DNA from 2 places in the Enterobacter sp. ECC-175 genome. Region 1 is predicted to be linked to the other one. Evidence: predicted binding sites of a transcription regulator. Region 1 holds the regulator's gene; the other holds the start of a gene.
What was found. The regulator Fur, encoded in region 1, represses iron uptake genes when iron is present. The targets are predictions, from matches to a motif close to ATAATAATGAGAACNACTATCAA.
Positions count from the first base shown of each region.

Region 2: efeU (iron uptake transporter permease EfeU) is a predicted target of Fur. The motif match lies at 5,457-5,479, and genes of this name have one in related genera.

Region 1 is NZ_CP143776.1:1,888,422-1,895,565, forward strand. It holds gene glnS (glutamine--tRNA ligase) at 1-370, shown strand, start outside; gene chiP (chitoporin) at 818-2,227, shown strand; gene chiQ (ChiQ/YbfN family lipoprotein) at 2,271-2,600, shown strand; gene fur (ferric iron uptake transcriptional regulator) at 2,746-3,192, opposite strand; gene fldA (flavodoxin FldA) at 3,484-4,014, opposite strand; gene ybfE (LexA regulated protein) at 4,164-4,457, opposite strand; gene ybfF (esterase) at 4,586-5,359, opposite strand; gene seqA (replication initiation negative regulator SeqA) at 5,543-6,091, shown strand; gene pgm (phosphoglucomutase (alpha-D-glucose-1,6-bisphosphate-dependent)) at 6,116-7,144, shown strand, end outside.
Region 2 is NZ_CP143776.1:2,272,495-2,279,638, reverse strand. It holds gene V1599_RS10685 (IS4 family transposase) at 1-419, opposite strand, end outside; gene V1599_RS10680 (hypothetical protein) at 342-548, shown strand; gene phoH (phosphate starvation-inducible protein PhoH) at 824-1,612, opposite strand; gene V1599_RS10670 (hypothetical protein) at 1,591-1,887, opposite strand; gene efeB (iron uptake transporter deferrochelatase/peroxidase subunit) at 2,111-3,394, opposite strand; gene efeO (iron uptake system protein EfeO) at 3,400-4,527, opposite strand; gene efeU (iron uptake transporter permease EfeU) at 4,568-5,401, opposite strand; gene V1599_RS10650 (NupC/NupG family nucleoside CNT transporter) at 5,653-6,837, shown strand; gene V1599_RS10645 (DUF3574 domain-containing protein) at 6,909-7,144, opposite strand, start outside.

The sequences.
Region 1 (7,144 bases):
CACCATCTTCTGTTCTTACGATGCGGAAACGCTGAGTAAGGATCCTGCCGATGGCCGCAAGGTGAAAGGCGTTATCCACTGGGTGAGCGCTGCCCACGCGCTGCCGGTAGAGATTCGCCTGTACGATCGCCTGTTCAGCGTACCTAACCCTGGTGCGGCCGAGGACTTCCTGTCCGTCATCAACCCTCAGTCGCTGGTGATTAAGCAGGGTTATGCTGAGCCGTCTCTGAAAGCGGCTGAAGCGGGCAAAGCGTTCCAGTTCGAACGTGAAGGGTATTTCTGCCTGGACAGCCGCCACAGCACGGCGGAAAAACCGGTATTTAACCGTACCGTAGGCCTGCGTGATACCTGGGCTAAATCAGGCGAATAATTTCGCCGCAGTGGTCAATGAGAAACAAACGCCGCTTATAGCGGCGTTTTTTTATTTAACGATCAGGCCATTAACGATATGAGCTTACACGCGCGCAGATAAAATCAGGTCAATGTCGTGCTACTTATTTTATTAAAATAAAGTTGTAATATTTACAGGGGGTATGGAGCTTAAAAAATAAACGCAAATAATGCATGTTATTGCGTAAAAATAGCCCTTATGCCTTGTAAATCCTCGCTTCATCTGAGTTGTTACAAATAGCTACTAAATATGTGCACTTCGTCATAATCCTGAGTTTTGCCTTCTAAAAAGCATTGATAATTCGCGTCGCGAAAAATAACCTAAAGACGGTAGTTAATTCGAGGGTATTTCTAACTACCCCTGACCATTAGGTCTTTTATATTTTCGCCGTTTTAGGCGCTTTAATTCGTCAAAGAGGAATAATCTATGCGTACGTTCAGTGGCAAACGTAGTGCGCTGGCGCTGGCTATTGCCGGTGTGACAGCATTGTCGGGGTTAGCGGTGACTCCAGAAGCTAAGGCAGCAGGTTTTATCGATGATTCTACCCTTACCGGGGGGATCTATTACTGGCAGCGTGAACGTGACCGTAAAGACGTCGCTGAAGATAAGTACAAAACAAACCTCTCTCACTCAACATGGAACGCCAACCTTGATTTCCAGTCAGGCTATGCGGCGGACATGTTCGGCCTGGATATTGCCGCATTTACCGCGATTGAAATGGCGGAAAACGGCGACAGCGGCCACCCGAACGAAATTGCCTTCTCCTCCAGCAATAAAGCCTACGATGAAGACTATTCGGGCGATAAAAGCGGTATCAGCCTGTATAAAGCGGCGGCAAAATTTAAATACGGCCCGGCGTGGGCTCGCGCGGGCTACATTCAGCCAACCGGCCAAACGCTGTTAGCCCCGCACTGGAGCTTTATGCCTGGTACTTACCAGGGGGCGGAAGCCGGGGCGAACTTTGACTACGGTGATGCGGGTGCGTTGAGCTTCTCCTACATGTGGACCAATGAGTACAAAGCGCCGTGGCACATTGAGATGGACAAGTTCTACCAGAACGACCGCAAGACTAAGGTTGATTACCTGCACTCGCTCGGTGCCAAATACGATTTCAAGAATGATCTGGTGCTTGAAGCAGCATTTGGTCAGGCAGAAGGCTTTGTCGATCAATACTTTGCCAAAGCCAGCTACAAGTTTGACGTCGCGGGCTCTCCGCTTTCAACCAGCTATCAGTTCTACGGGGCGCGCGATAAGGCCGACAACAACACCATTAATGATATCTACGACGGCACGGCCTGGCTGCAGGCGCTGACCTTTGGCTATAAGGTGGCCGAGGTAGTGGATTTGCGCCTGGAAGGGACGTGGGTGAAGGCGGAAGGGCAGCAGGGCTACTTCCTGCAGCGCATGACGCCAACCTACGCCTCCTCAAACGGTCGTCTCGACATCTGGTGGGATAACCGCTCAGACTTTAACGCCAACGGTGAAAAGGCGGTGTTCTTCGGGGCGATGTATGACCTCAAAAACTGGGATCTGTCGGGCTGGGCCGTCGGTGCGTCCTATGTTTACGCCTGGGATGCAAAACCGGCCGACTGGTTTATCAACGCCGCAGGCCAGCGTGAAGACTACGCGTCCAACAAAATCAAAGAGTCTGCGTACAGCCTTGATGCGATGTACACCGTACAGGACGGCCGTGCGAAGGGCACCATGTTCAAACTGCACTTCACTCAGTACGACAACCACTCCGATATCCCAAGCTGGGGCGGTGGTTACGGCAACATCTTCCAGGATGAGCGCGACGTGAAGTTCATGGTTATCGCCCCATTCACTATCTTCTGATAAACGCTCTGGCGGGCTAAGGCCCGCCGGAATGGAGACGGCTATGTTTAAGAAAATCGTACTTGTCGCGGTGATGACCGCCGGGCTTGCGGCCTGCGCAACCTCACCGGGGCCGAAAGAGGATTCGCGTCTAAAAGAGGCGTACAGCGCCTGTATCAATACCGCGCAAGGCTCGCCAGAAAAAATCGAGGCCTGTCAAAGCGTGCTGAACGTGCTGAAAAAAGAGAAGGCGCACGAGCAGTTTGCCACGCAGGAGAGCGTTCGCGTGATGGATTACCAGGCCTGCATCCAGGCGCGTAAAACCGGAAACGATCAGGAAGTGGCGAAGCGCTGCGATAAAATCTGGCAGGAAATTCGCAGCAACAATAACTAATGCGCTGTATTCACGCCCGGTGGCGCTGCGCTTACCGGCCTGCAAAGGTGTCACAGCCCCTCAGGCCCGGTAAGCGCAGCGCCACCGGGCTTTTTTAGGCAAAAAAAAAGCCAACCTCGCGGCTGGCTCAGAGTATGAATACGGATTATTTGGCGTCGTGTGCGCGGTCGTTCTCGCGGCAATCGCCTTCAGCGCAGTGACCATACAGGTACAGGCTGTGGTTGGTGAGGCGGATACCATGACGCGCAGCGATTTCACGCTGGCGTGATTCGATGGAATCATCGCTAAATTCAATAACCTTGCCGCAGTCGAGGCAGATCAGGTGATCGTGGTGGTGCTGCTGAGTCAGTTCGAAAACAGATTTACCGCCTTCGAAATTATGACGGGTAACAATGCCCGCGTCATCAAACTGGTTCAGCACACGATAGACGGTTGCCAGGCCAATTTCTTCACCCATATCGATAAGACGCTTGTAAAGGTCTTCCGCACTGACATGGTGATTGTCTGGCCCCTGAAGCACTTCAAGGATTTTTAACCGAGGAAGCGTTACTTTCAGGCCAGCCTTCTTTAATGCGGTATTGTTGTCAGTCATGCGGAATCTGTCCTGTTGCTAAACGATTCACTTCAAAAGAAGAAGTGACAGAGAATGCACTTGGGATAATGCGTCTCATTATAGAACTGCCACGCCTAAATGAAAACTGCAAGTCTCAAGCAAAATATGCTTATAAAAATGGGGTATCACCAACAAACTTGTTCGATGGAGCCCACGTTTTACCAGGGGGATATTGTACAGGTCTGAACGGAAAAGTTAAAAGTTTGTAGCAATTAATTTAATCGGTTTGACCTGGACAACGGGCGCAACCGGAGTCGCGCCGCAGGGATATCAGGCGTTGAGGATGTCGTCCAGGTTCAGCTCTTCACGAACCTGCTTCACCCATTTTTCAACGCGTTCGGCGGTCAGTTCTGGCTGACGGTCTTCGTCAATGGCCAGGCCAACAAAGTGGTCGTCATCAGCCAGGCCTTTGGAGGCTTCAAAGTGATAGCCCGCGGTTGGCCAGTGGCCAACAATAGCCGCGCCGCGCGGCTCAATGATGTCGCGGATAGTACCCAGCGCATCACAGAAATACTCCGCGTAGTCTTCCTGATCGCCGCAGCCGAACAGGGCGACCAGCTTGCCGTTAAAGTCCACTTCTTCAAGCGTAGGGAAGAAATCATCCCAGTCGCACTGCGCTTCACCATAGTACCAGGTCGGGATGCCCAGCAGCAGGATGTCATAGCCTTCGAGATCTTCTTTGCTGCTCTTGGCGATGTCGTGCACATCGGCAACGTCTTTACCGAGCTGTTTTTGAATGTTTTTTGCGATGTTTTCGGTATTGCCGGTGTCACTGCCGAAGAAAATGCCGATGATTGCCATGAGTAAAATAACCTCTTGAAACTTAATAGTATGGTGGCGCAAATTGTCCACGGATAAGGGCAATAATAGCAGAACACGCAACCCTGCGGAAACAGCTATCGCGCAGGACTGCACTCTGTGCTACATGAAAAGAGAGATTTGGGGGATTTTCAGACTTTTACTTTAGCGCGAAGCGTATCAAGCTGGGCGATCAGCATCGCTTCGATCAGCTCGCTGCGGCTAATGTTGCGTGCTTCAGCCAGCTCGTTAAGCGCATCAACCGCGTCAGCGTTAAGCTTCAGTTCGACACGCTTAAGCCCACGATTTTTATCGCGTTTAAGCTGGTTGCGTTTATTAATACGCAGCTGTTCGTCACGCGAGAGCGGATTCGTTTTCGGTCGTCCCGGTCGACGCTCATTCGCGAACAGATCTAGTGTCGTACGGTCCGTTTGTTCTTTGGCCATGATTCTGAGACTTCGGGGGAAACACGCCGCCCTGCTAAAGCCCGGGCGATAAGCGCGCCATCATACATCAGCGAAAACGACACGCCAACGACTGGAAGCCCGCAGCCTTCCAGTCGCTGACTTTTTAATCAATTCGCAGTATCAGTGAGATAGCGACGGATGGCGCGCAGGACGGCGTCCGGTTTTTCCGCGTGAACCCAGTGTCCAGCTCCGGCAATCACGTGGGCTCGCGCCTGAGGGAATTGCGCCAGCAGCGCGTCGCGGTACGCGTCGGTGACATAAGGCGAGTTACCGCCGCGGATAAAGAGGGCAGGGTGCGGCCAGGCGGGAACACTTTCCCAACCCACAATGTGAGAATACTGATCCCACAGAACGGGAACATTAAAGCGCCACTGGCCGTCAACAAACGATTTCAGCAGAAACTGCACCACGCCTTCCTCATCAAGATGCTCGCGCATCACGGTGGCGGCCTGTTGGCGAGTGGAAACACCCTCCTCGGTCACCGCATTGATGGCGGCAAAAATCTCGTCGTGGCGGCGAACGTCGTAATCCACGGGCGCGACGTCGATGACCACCAGACCGCTGATTCGCTCGGGCGCGAGCGCGGTCAGCGCCATCACCGCTTTACCGCCCATGGAATGCCCGATGAGCGTCGCTTTTTCCAGGCTATGTGCATCCAGCGTGTCCAGCAGATCCTGCGCCATCGCCGCGTAGGTCATCTCCTCCGCGCGACCGGAAAGGCCGTGATTGCGCATGTCGACCTGCAAAATATCATGATCGACCACCAGATCGCGCGCCAGCACGCCCAGGTTATCGAGGCTGCCAAAAAGCCCGTGAACCAGGACAATGGGGGGATTATTGTTCGGCGATTGCGCAGATAGCGCTCGGGTATTCAATTTCATGGCAAAGTTCTTTTTTTACGTATGTCAGGTTAGGGTATCATGTTCACCATTCTGCCGCCCGGCTGCAAGGTTCCAGTTTAATCCGACTTTTGCCGCCAACCTGGTTTGACGCTATCCGCTGTTGGGATTTGCTCCTATAATCCCAACGACTTGTATTCAGATAAGATATCGCACTGGATTAAGATGAAAACAATCGAAGTTGATGACGAACTCTATCAGTATATCGCCAGCCAAACGCGGCATATCGGGGAGAGCGCGTCAGACATTTTACGGCGCATGCTTAAAATTTCCGCCGCCGCACAGCCCGCAACGTCCGCGCCAAAAGAGGTTGCGCCTCAGCCTGGCGTAAATGCGTCAGCAAAACCTGCCGCGACGCCAGTAAAAGATAAAGTCCGCGCGGTGCGCGAGCTGCTGCTGTCTGACGAATATGCGGAACAGAAAAAAGCGGTTAACCGCTTTATGCTGGTGCTGTCTACACTCTACTCACTGGATAACAAAGCGTTTGCTGAAGCGACCGAATCGCTCCACGGCCGTACCCGCGTGTACTTCGCCGGCGACGAGCAGACGCTGCTGCAAAACGGCAATCAAACCAAACCTAAACATGTCCCGGGCACACCTTACTGGGTCATCACCAATACCAATACGGGCCGCAAGTGCAGCATGGTTGAACACATCATGCAGTCTATGCAGTTCCCTGCGGAATTGATTGAGAAGGTTTGCGGTACAATTTAACCCTTGCATCAGAAGGACCAGGCAATGGCAAATCACAGCCGTGCAGGCCAACCTGCACAACAAAGCGATTTGATTAACGTCGCTCAGCTGACCGCACAGTACTACGTGCTGAAACCGGTCGTGGGCAACGCAGAACACGCAGTGAAGTTTGGTACATCTGGCCACCGCGGCAGCGCGGCGCGCCACAGCTTTAACGAGCCGCACATTCTGGCCATTGCCCAGGCCATCGCGGAAGAGCGCGCTAAAAACGGCGTCACCGGTCCGTGCTACGTTGGGAAAGATACTCACGCCCTGTCTGAACCGGCGTTCATTTCCGTACTGGAAGTGCTGGCCGCGAACGGCGTAGACGTGATTGTCCAGGAGAATAACGGCTTCACGCCAACCCCGGCGGTATCAAACGCCATTCTCGTGCACAACAAAAAAGGTGGTCCGCTGGCTGACGGCATCGTCATCACGCCATCCCACAACCCGCCGGATGACGGGGGGATCAAATACAACCCGCCTAACGGCGGCCCTGCGGACACCAACGTCACCAAAGTGGTAGAAGACCGCGCGAACGCGCTGCTTGCAGCCGATCTGGACGGCGTCAAGCGCATTTCCCTGGACGCGGCCATGGCGTCCGGGCATGTGAAAGAGCAGGATCTGGTGCAGCCGTTCGTGGAAGGGCTGGCGGATATCGTCGACATGGCGGCGATCCAGAAAGCCGGCCTGAAGCTGGGCGTTGACCCGCTCGGCGGCTCCGGTATCGAATACTGGAAGCGCATCGCCGAGCATTACAAGCTGGATCTGACCATCGTTAACGATCACGTCGATCAGACCTTCCGCTTTATGCACCTGGATAAAGACGGCGCGATCCGCATGGACTGCTCCTCCGAGTGCGCGATGGCCGGTCTGCTGGCGCTGCGCGACAAATTCGACCTGGCGTTTGCCAACGATCCGGATTACGACCGCCACGGCATCGTGACCCCGGCGGGCCTGATGAATCCTAACCACTACCTGGCCGTTGCAATCAACTACCTGTTCCAGCACCGTCCGCAGTGGGGCAAAGAGGTG
Region 2 (7,144 bases), 380 kb from region 1:
ATCCATTTTCTCTCGCCCTCCAGCCGGAAGCTGATGCAGCCCCTGACCCGGCCAGTGAAGGTCCAGCCCAGGTGAGCGACATGACGGAACCAGTCCGTCCTGAAGCCCGCGTCGGTAATGACGGTGACGGATTTATCTTTCGGGATGGCATCATGGAGACGCTCGAGGAAGCGGCACTGGACGTCGCTGTTCTGAGCCCGCTCCGCGGGAACGAGCTCGCTCATAAGCGGAAGTGAGCGCCCGTTACAGACCAGACTGGCCCGCAGAAGATGCCAGTTCCTGTCATGCCAGCCGGTCCAGTCGACGGCGATAACACAAAAGGGCATCAGGGACGTGATGGCATGGGTGAGCATATGCTGGATACGGGGAATATCGCGATGAAGGGCAGAATTGCCCAGGGCGCGATCGACACGTTTAATTTTGTTTTTGACATGCGCCCTGCCGGGAAGGTTACGGCCAAGGCTGGTCAGGGTCAGACTGGCACCGTGTGTAAGGGCGACAGCCATGGAAACAAGGACATTAATCCGGAAGGAATGAATACCGGATAAAGACGAGGAGAAAAATCTCTGGCAGACTGTATGTAAAGGCACGATGAGGTCTCTTCTGTTTTGTTGGCGCAATCAGTAGATCACACTTCATCGTGCTTTTCATTTTTCTGGGGATTCCTCAGCCCCAAGGGAGAGGGAAAACGTTACATCTCACCTCTAACCCTCTGGGAAAACCGCACCGGCCCCGCAGGTCGGGCAAGCGCAGCGCCACCCGACATCAAACCCCGCACAAAAAACAAAGCCCGGTTGCCCGGGCCTTGAACACAACGGCTAATTCAGTAGTACGCTTGCAGCGTGCGCTGGCACAGTGCCGAACGCACGCAGTCCTCTTTGGTAAAGCGCACCACCCCGATCATTTCATCTTCTTCGAAACGCGACATGGCGTCGCTCAGCCCGGATTTCACGCCGGAAGGCAGGTCACACTGGGTAATATCGCCATTGACGATGACCGTCACGTTCTCCCCGAGGCGCGTTAAAAACATCTTCATCTGCGCAGCGGTCACGTTCTGAGCCTCGTCAAGAATGACGACCGCATTTTCAAATGTACGTCCGCGCATATAGGCGAACGGCGCGATTTCCACCTTGCCAATCTCCGGCCGCAGGCAGTACTGCATAAAGGATGCGCCCAGCCGCTTCACCAGCACGTCATAGACGGGCCGGAAGTACGGGGCAAACTTCTCCGAGATATCGCCGGGCAAGAAGCCGAGATCTTCATCCGCTTGCAGTACCGGACGGGTAACAATAATGCGCTCCACGTCCTTATGAATCAGCGCTTCCGCCGCTTTGGCCGCGCTGATCCAGGTTTTCCCGCATCCGGCTTCACCGGTTGCAAAGATAAGCTGTTTACTCTCGATAACATTCAGGTAGTGCGCCTGAGCCTCATTGCGGGCCACAATTGGAGAAGCATCACGGCTATCCCGCGCCATGCCAATTGATTCAACGCCACTCATCTGCACAAGCGAGGTGACCGATTCTTCTTCACGCTGTTTATGGCTGCGTGAATCCCGTCTCAGCACGCGTTTTGCTTCGCGACGAGCTTTGATCACTGCTTTTTGTCTTCCCATGGATAGCACCTTGAGTTGTTGGTATTCATCACACGCGCCGGCATCGGCACGATTATGCGCACGAACATCTGAGGGTTGGCTTCCTTGTAAGCCATTGCTTGCCTTTCCGGATGACGATACAACACAGCTACGCGCACTGTTTTGCACGTCGGTACAATGCGTTTTTGAAGAGATGAGGAGAATGTGGGGGTGAAGAAATCGCTGCCGGAGTCTGAGCCTCCGCGCCGGGTGTTGCGGTTGTTATGTTTACCTTGTCCAGTACAGGACGCAACCATTCGCGATCTCCATAGTGATACAGCATCACTGCCGGGAACTACCGCTGTCTTATAGTAAGTACATCACCAATTATCACAAATGCAACATTTATTTTACCTGGGCGCAACTTTTAAGACTGCGCCTGCAGCGGATTCAGTCTCATATACAAATATTACAGTAATATAACAGTGCGTTAGTCATAGAAAAAAATAATGTCCCTGCGAACTGTCGCAGGGACAACTATCAGGCTTCTATGAGCCCCTGAGCGAGATACGCGTTGCGATCGCGCACGCCCGGCAGGGCAAAGAAATAGCCGCCACCGATGGGCTTGACGTACTCTTCCAGCGCTTCACCGTTTAAGCGCTTCTGCACGGTCAGGAAACCTTTTTCAAGGTCATGCTGATAGCAGACAAACAGCAGCCCCATATCGAGCTGGCCGGAGTTAGTCACGCCCAGTGAGTAGCTGTAGCCGCGGCGCATCATCAGGCTGGACTGCGTCTCTTTGGTGCGCGGGTTGGCAAGGCGAATATGGCTGTCCAGCGCGATAACGTCGCCGTTTGGATCGCTGGCGTAGTCCGGCACGTCATGCTCATTCTTCATCCCGAGCGGCGCCCCGCTCTGCTTGTCGCGGCCAAAAATGGTCTGCTGCTCTTTCAGCGGCGTGCGGTCCCAGAACTCCACATGGAACTGGATAATACGCACCGCCTGGTAGCTTCCGCCAACCGCCCACGCAGGCTCGCCCTGGTCGGCAGTGACCCACACCACGTTCTTCATCAGAGCGGCATCGCTGCTGTCCGGGTTGGCGGTACCGTCCTTAAAGCCCAGCAGGTTAACCGGCGTCTCTTTACCTTTGCTGCGCGCCGCGTGATCCGAGATAAACCCTTCCCGCTTCCAGCGCACGCTCAGCAGATCCGGCGTGTGCTTGATAATGTCGCGCAGGGCGTGGATCACCGTGTCCTGCGTGTTGGCACAAATCTGCAGCAGCAGATCGCCATGGCACAGCGCCGCATCGAGTGAGTCATTCGGGAAGCGCGTCATTTTCTGCAGCGCCTTCGGCTTCTGATTTGCCAGGCCGTAGCGCGCGTCAAACAGCGATTCGCCGACCGAAACGGTAATCGTCAGATTATCGGGGGCGATAAACGGGCCGAGAATACCGGAGTCCATCGGCGGCAGGCGCGGGTTCGGCGTATCCGGTGCCGGGCCACCGGCGGTCAGAAACGCAAGGCGCGCCGTCAGCAGGCGGAACAGGCGTTCGAGATCCGCCTTATCGCTCGCCAGCGAATCGAACGCCACCAGCATCATCGAGGCCTGCTGCGGCGTGAGAATGCCCGACTGGTGCTCGCCGTAGAAAGGCTGCGTCTCCATGCGGGCATTGGGCGACAGCGTGCCGGGCGCGCTTTGCGGTTTCGCCGCATGCGCCACCGGGCAACCTCCCGCCAGGGCGAGTGCGCCGCTGAGCGCCCCCACCCCTTTTAACAACCGACGCCGCGAAGGTTCAGCCACGTCGTACTCGTCGTGCTTTTTCATCGTGTTTAATCCAGGCCCAGAACGCCGCGCAGCTGCGCCAGATCTTCCGCCAGCGTGGTAATCGGGCCTTTCAGCGCGTTACGGTCAGCATCGGTCAGCTTGTCATAGGTTTCGAACCCGTCTTTGGTGCGGTACTTCGCCAGAATGGCGTCGACCTTTTTGAAGTTAGCATCCACTTTTGCCAGCAGATCGCCGTTCTCTTTTTGCAGCTGCGGACGCAGCAGGTTAACAATTTTCTGCGCGCCGTCGACGTTGGCCTGGAAGTCCCACAGGTCGGTGTGGCTGTAGCGATCTTCTTCGCCGCTGATTTTGCTCGCGGCCACTTCCTCAATCAGCCCGGCCGCGCCGCCCACCACTTTTGACGGCGGGAAGGCCAGCTCGCTAATGCGCTTTTGCAGCTCCAGCACGTCGCCGTTCAGCTGCTCCGCGTATTTCTCCATCCCTTTGGTAGAGCTATCGCCAAACAGCGCTTTTTCCAGACGGTGGAAGCCGGTGAATTTCGGATCGGCGGCCTTCTGCTCGTAGTCATCTTCGCGGGCGTCAATGCTGCCGTCCAGATCGGAGAAGAGCTCGGCAATCGGCTCGATACGCTCGTAGTGCTGGCGCGTTGGGGCAAACAGTGATTTCGCTTTTTCGATATCGCCCGCTTTCACCGCGTCGGTAAAGGCCTTGGTGCTCGCCACCAGATCCGCCGTCTCTTTGGTGACGTAGGCTTTATAGGCGGTAATGGCATCGCCGAGGCTCATCAGCGCATTGCCTTTGGCCGCATCAGCGGTAGCTTCGCCCTTCACGATCAGCTTGCCTTTCGGGTTGGTCAGCAGGCCGCAGGTCATGTCGTACTCGCCCGGCTGCAGGCTGGCGGTCATCTTCTGGCTAAAGCCGGGGGCGATGTTTTCACGCTCTTCCACCACCATCACGCCTTTGAGGATCTCCCACTCCAGCGCTTTCTGGCTGTGGTTCTGAATAATAAACTGGGTTTTACCGCTGTTGACCGTCACGGTCATCGGCTCACACTGCTTATCATTGACGGTAATTTTCACCTGCGGGATATCTGCTGCCTGGGCGGCGAAGGCAGAAGCGAACAGCGCGGCAATGCCTGCGCATAACGCATTACGACGGAACTGAATTGCCATGACTCTTCCCTTTTAAAGTATGTTGTAACTAAATAACGAATTACGGCGCAACGCGCGACGCCTGGGAGCCGGCACGCGGCGGCATCGCGAAAAGCACCAGCGCCGGCACCAGATAGATAAAGTACATCGCGACTTCGCTGACGCTCGGCGTCTCCTGATAGCCAAAGATCCCTTCCAGCAGCGTGCCGGTCAGCGAATGCGTTGACAGGATATTGCTGAGGTCGAACGCCACGTCCTGGAAGTGATTCCACAGCCCGGCCTCGTGGAACGCGCGAACGGCGCCCGCCGCCAGCCCTGCCGCAACCAGCAGAATGAACAGGCTGGTCCATTTGAAGAAGGCACCGAGGTTAAGACGAATGCCGCCCCAGTAGAGCAGGAAGCCGAGCACAACCGCGGTCGCCAGCCCGAGCATCGCCCCGAGCGGCGGCCAGATGCCCACGTCCTGCTGGAAGGCGGCCAGCAGGAAGAAGACCGACTCCAGCCCTTCACGCGCGACGGCGAAAAAGACCATCACGATCAGCGCCCAGCCGTGGTTGTTGCCCTTTTGCAGCGCCGTATCCACCGCCTGCTCCAGCTGAACCTTGACGTTGCGGGAGACTTTGCGCATCCAGAACACCATCCAGGTGAGGATAAAGACCGCAATCACCGCCACGATCCCCTCAAATAGCTCCTGCTCTTTCTGCGGGAACTCGCCCGTGGTTTCGTTGATGAGAATGCCAAGCCCAAGACAGAGCGCGGCCGCGAGGAAAACCCCAATCCACATCACGCCAATCCAGCGCCCGCGCTGGGTTCGCTTCAGGTAGCTGGCGATAAGGCTCACAATCAGGGCCGCTTCTAGGCCTTCACGTAACATAATGAGAAATGGAACAAACATGCGGACACCTTAAATGTTTATCGCGGTCAAGTGATGCAAAGAAAGGTAAATTCTTGTGATAGTGATTATCATTACGGTGAGAAGAAAAACAAGCGAAATGTGTTGAGTTTTAATGACGAGATGTAAACCCTTCGCCTGATAATGGTTTCCGGTATTACTTTTATGTTTATAAGTTATAACGTAAATGCCCGTTTACGGTTAACTGTCGCTGTGGCTAAATAAGCGCCTCGAAAACTAACCGAAAACTGATTATGTATCACATCCTCCATTTTCTGCTGGCCCTGGTGATTATTCTGGCGCTGGCCTGGCTGGTGAGCTTTGACCGCCGCAAGATCCGCATTCGTTATATTTTGCAGCTTATCGTTATTGAAATGGCCCTCGCCTTCTTTTTCCTGCATGCGGAAAGCGGTCTGTTCGTTATTAAATACGTGTCGGGATTTTTTGAATCGCTGCTTAAATTCGCCGGCGAAGGGACTAATTTCGTCTTCGGCGGAATGGGCGAAAAAGGGCTGGCGTTTATTTTCCTCGGCGTGCTTTGCCCAATTATTTTCATCTCTGCGCTGATCGGTATTCTCCAGCACTGGCGAATTTTGCCAATATTTATTCGGGTCATCGGCACGCTGCTGTCAAAGCTTAACGGCATGGGCAAGCTGGAATCCTTCAACGCGGTGAGCTCGCTGATCCTCGGCCAGTCTGAAAACTTCATTGCATACAAAGGGGTATTGGGCGATCTCTCCTCGCGTCGCCTGTTCACCATGGCCGCCACGGCAATGTCGACCGTTTCGCTGTCGATTGTCGGGGCCTATATGACCATGCTGGACGCCAAATTTGTGGTTGCGGCGCTTATTCTGAACATGTTCAGCACCTTTATTATCCTTTCGGTGATCAACCCGGTGCGTCCGGAAGCGGAGCCGGAGATTAAGCTCGAAAAACTGCACGAATCCCAGAGCTTCTTTGAGATGCTCGGCGAATATATTCTGGCCGGTTTTAAGGTCGCGATGATTATTCTGGCGATGCTGATTGGCTTTATTGCCCTGATTAGCGCCGTCAACGCCCTTTTCTCAAGCGTATTCGGCATGAGCTTCCAGCAGATCCTCGGCTACGTCTTTTATCCTCTGGCGTGGCTGATTGGTATTCCGCTGAGCGACGCCCTGCACGCGGGAAGTATTATGGCGACCAAGCTGGTGGCGAATGAATTTGTGGCGATGATAGAGCTGCAAAAAATCGCCCATCAGATGACGCCGCGCGGGCTGGGGATCCTCTCCATCTTCCTGGTGTCGTTCGCTAACTTCGCCTCGATTGGCATCGTCGCGGGGGCCATTAAGGGTCTGAATGAGCAGCAGGGCAACGTGGTGTCGCGCTTTGGCCTGCGCCTGGTGTACGGGGCCACGCTGGTAAGCCTGCTGTCGGCGAGCTTTGCGGGGCTGGTGCTGTAACGCCATGCCGGGTGGCGCGTCGTTTACCCGGCTTACAAAATAATGACGGCGGGTTTTCCCGCCGTTTTATTTTAAAACTGCACGCACACCGGCTGATCGACCCGCATCACCGATTCCTGCGCAAAGCGTGATTTATAGATCCCGCGCAGCGCTTCAATGTTCTTCTCGCTCTGCGCATCTTTACCGTGGATCAGCATCAGCGCCCTGCTCGGCTCGCGCGCCACCTTCCCGTCGTTGCCCAGCCACTGCCCGCGCGCCTCAAACACCGTCAGGCCATCGCGAAAGCGCGGGGTCACATCCTGGTCAA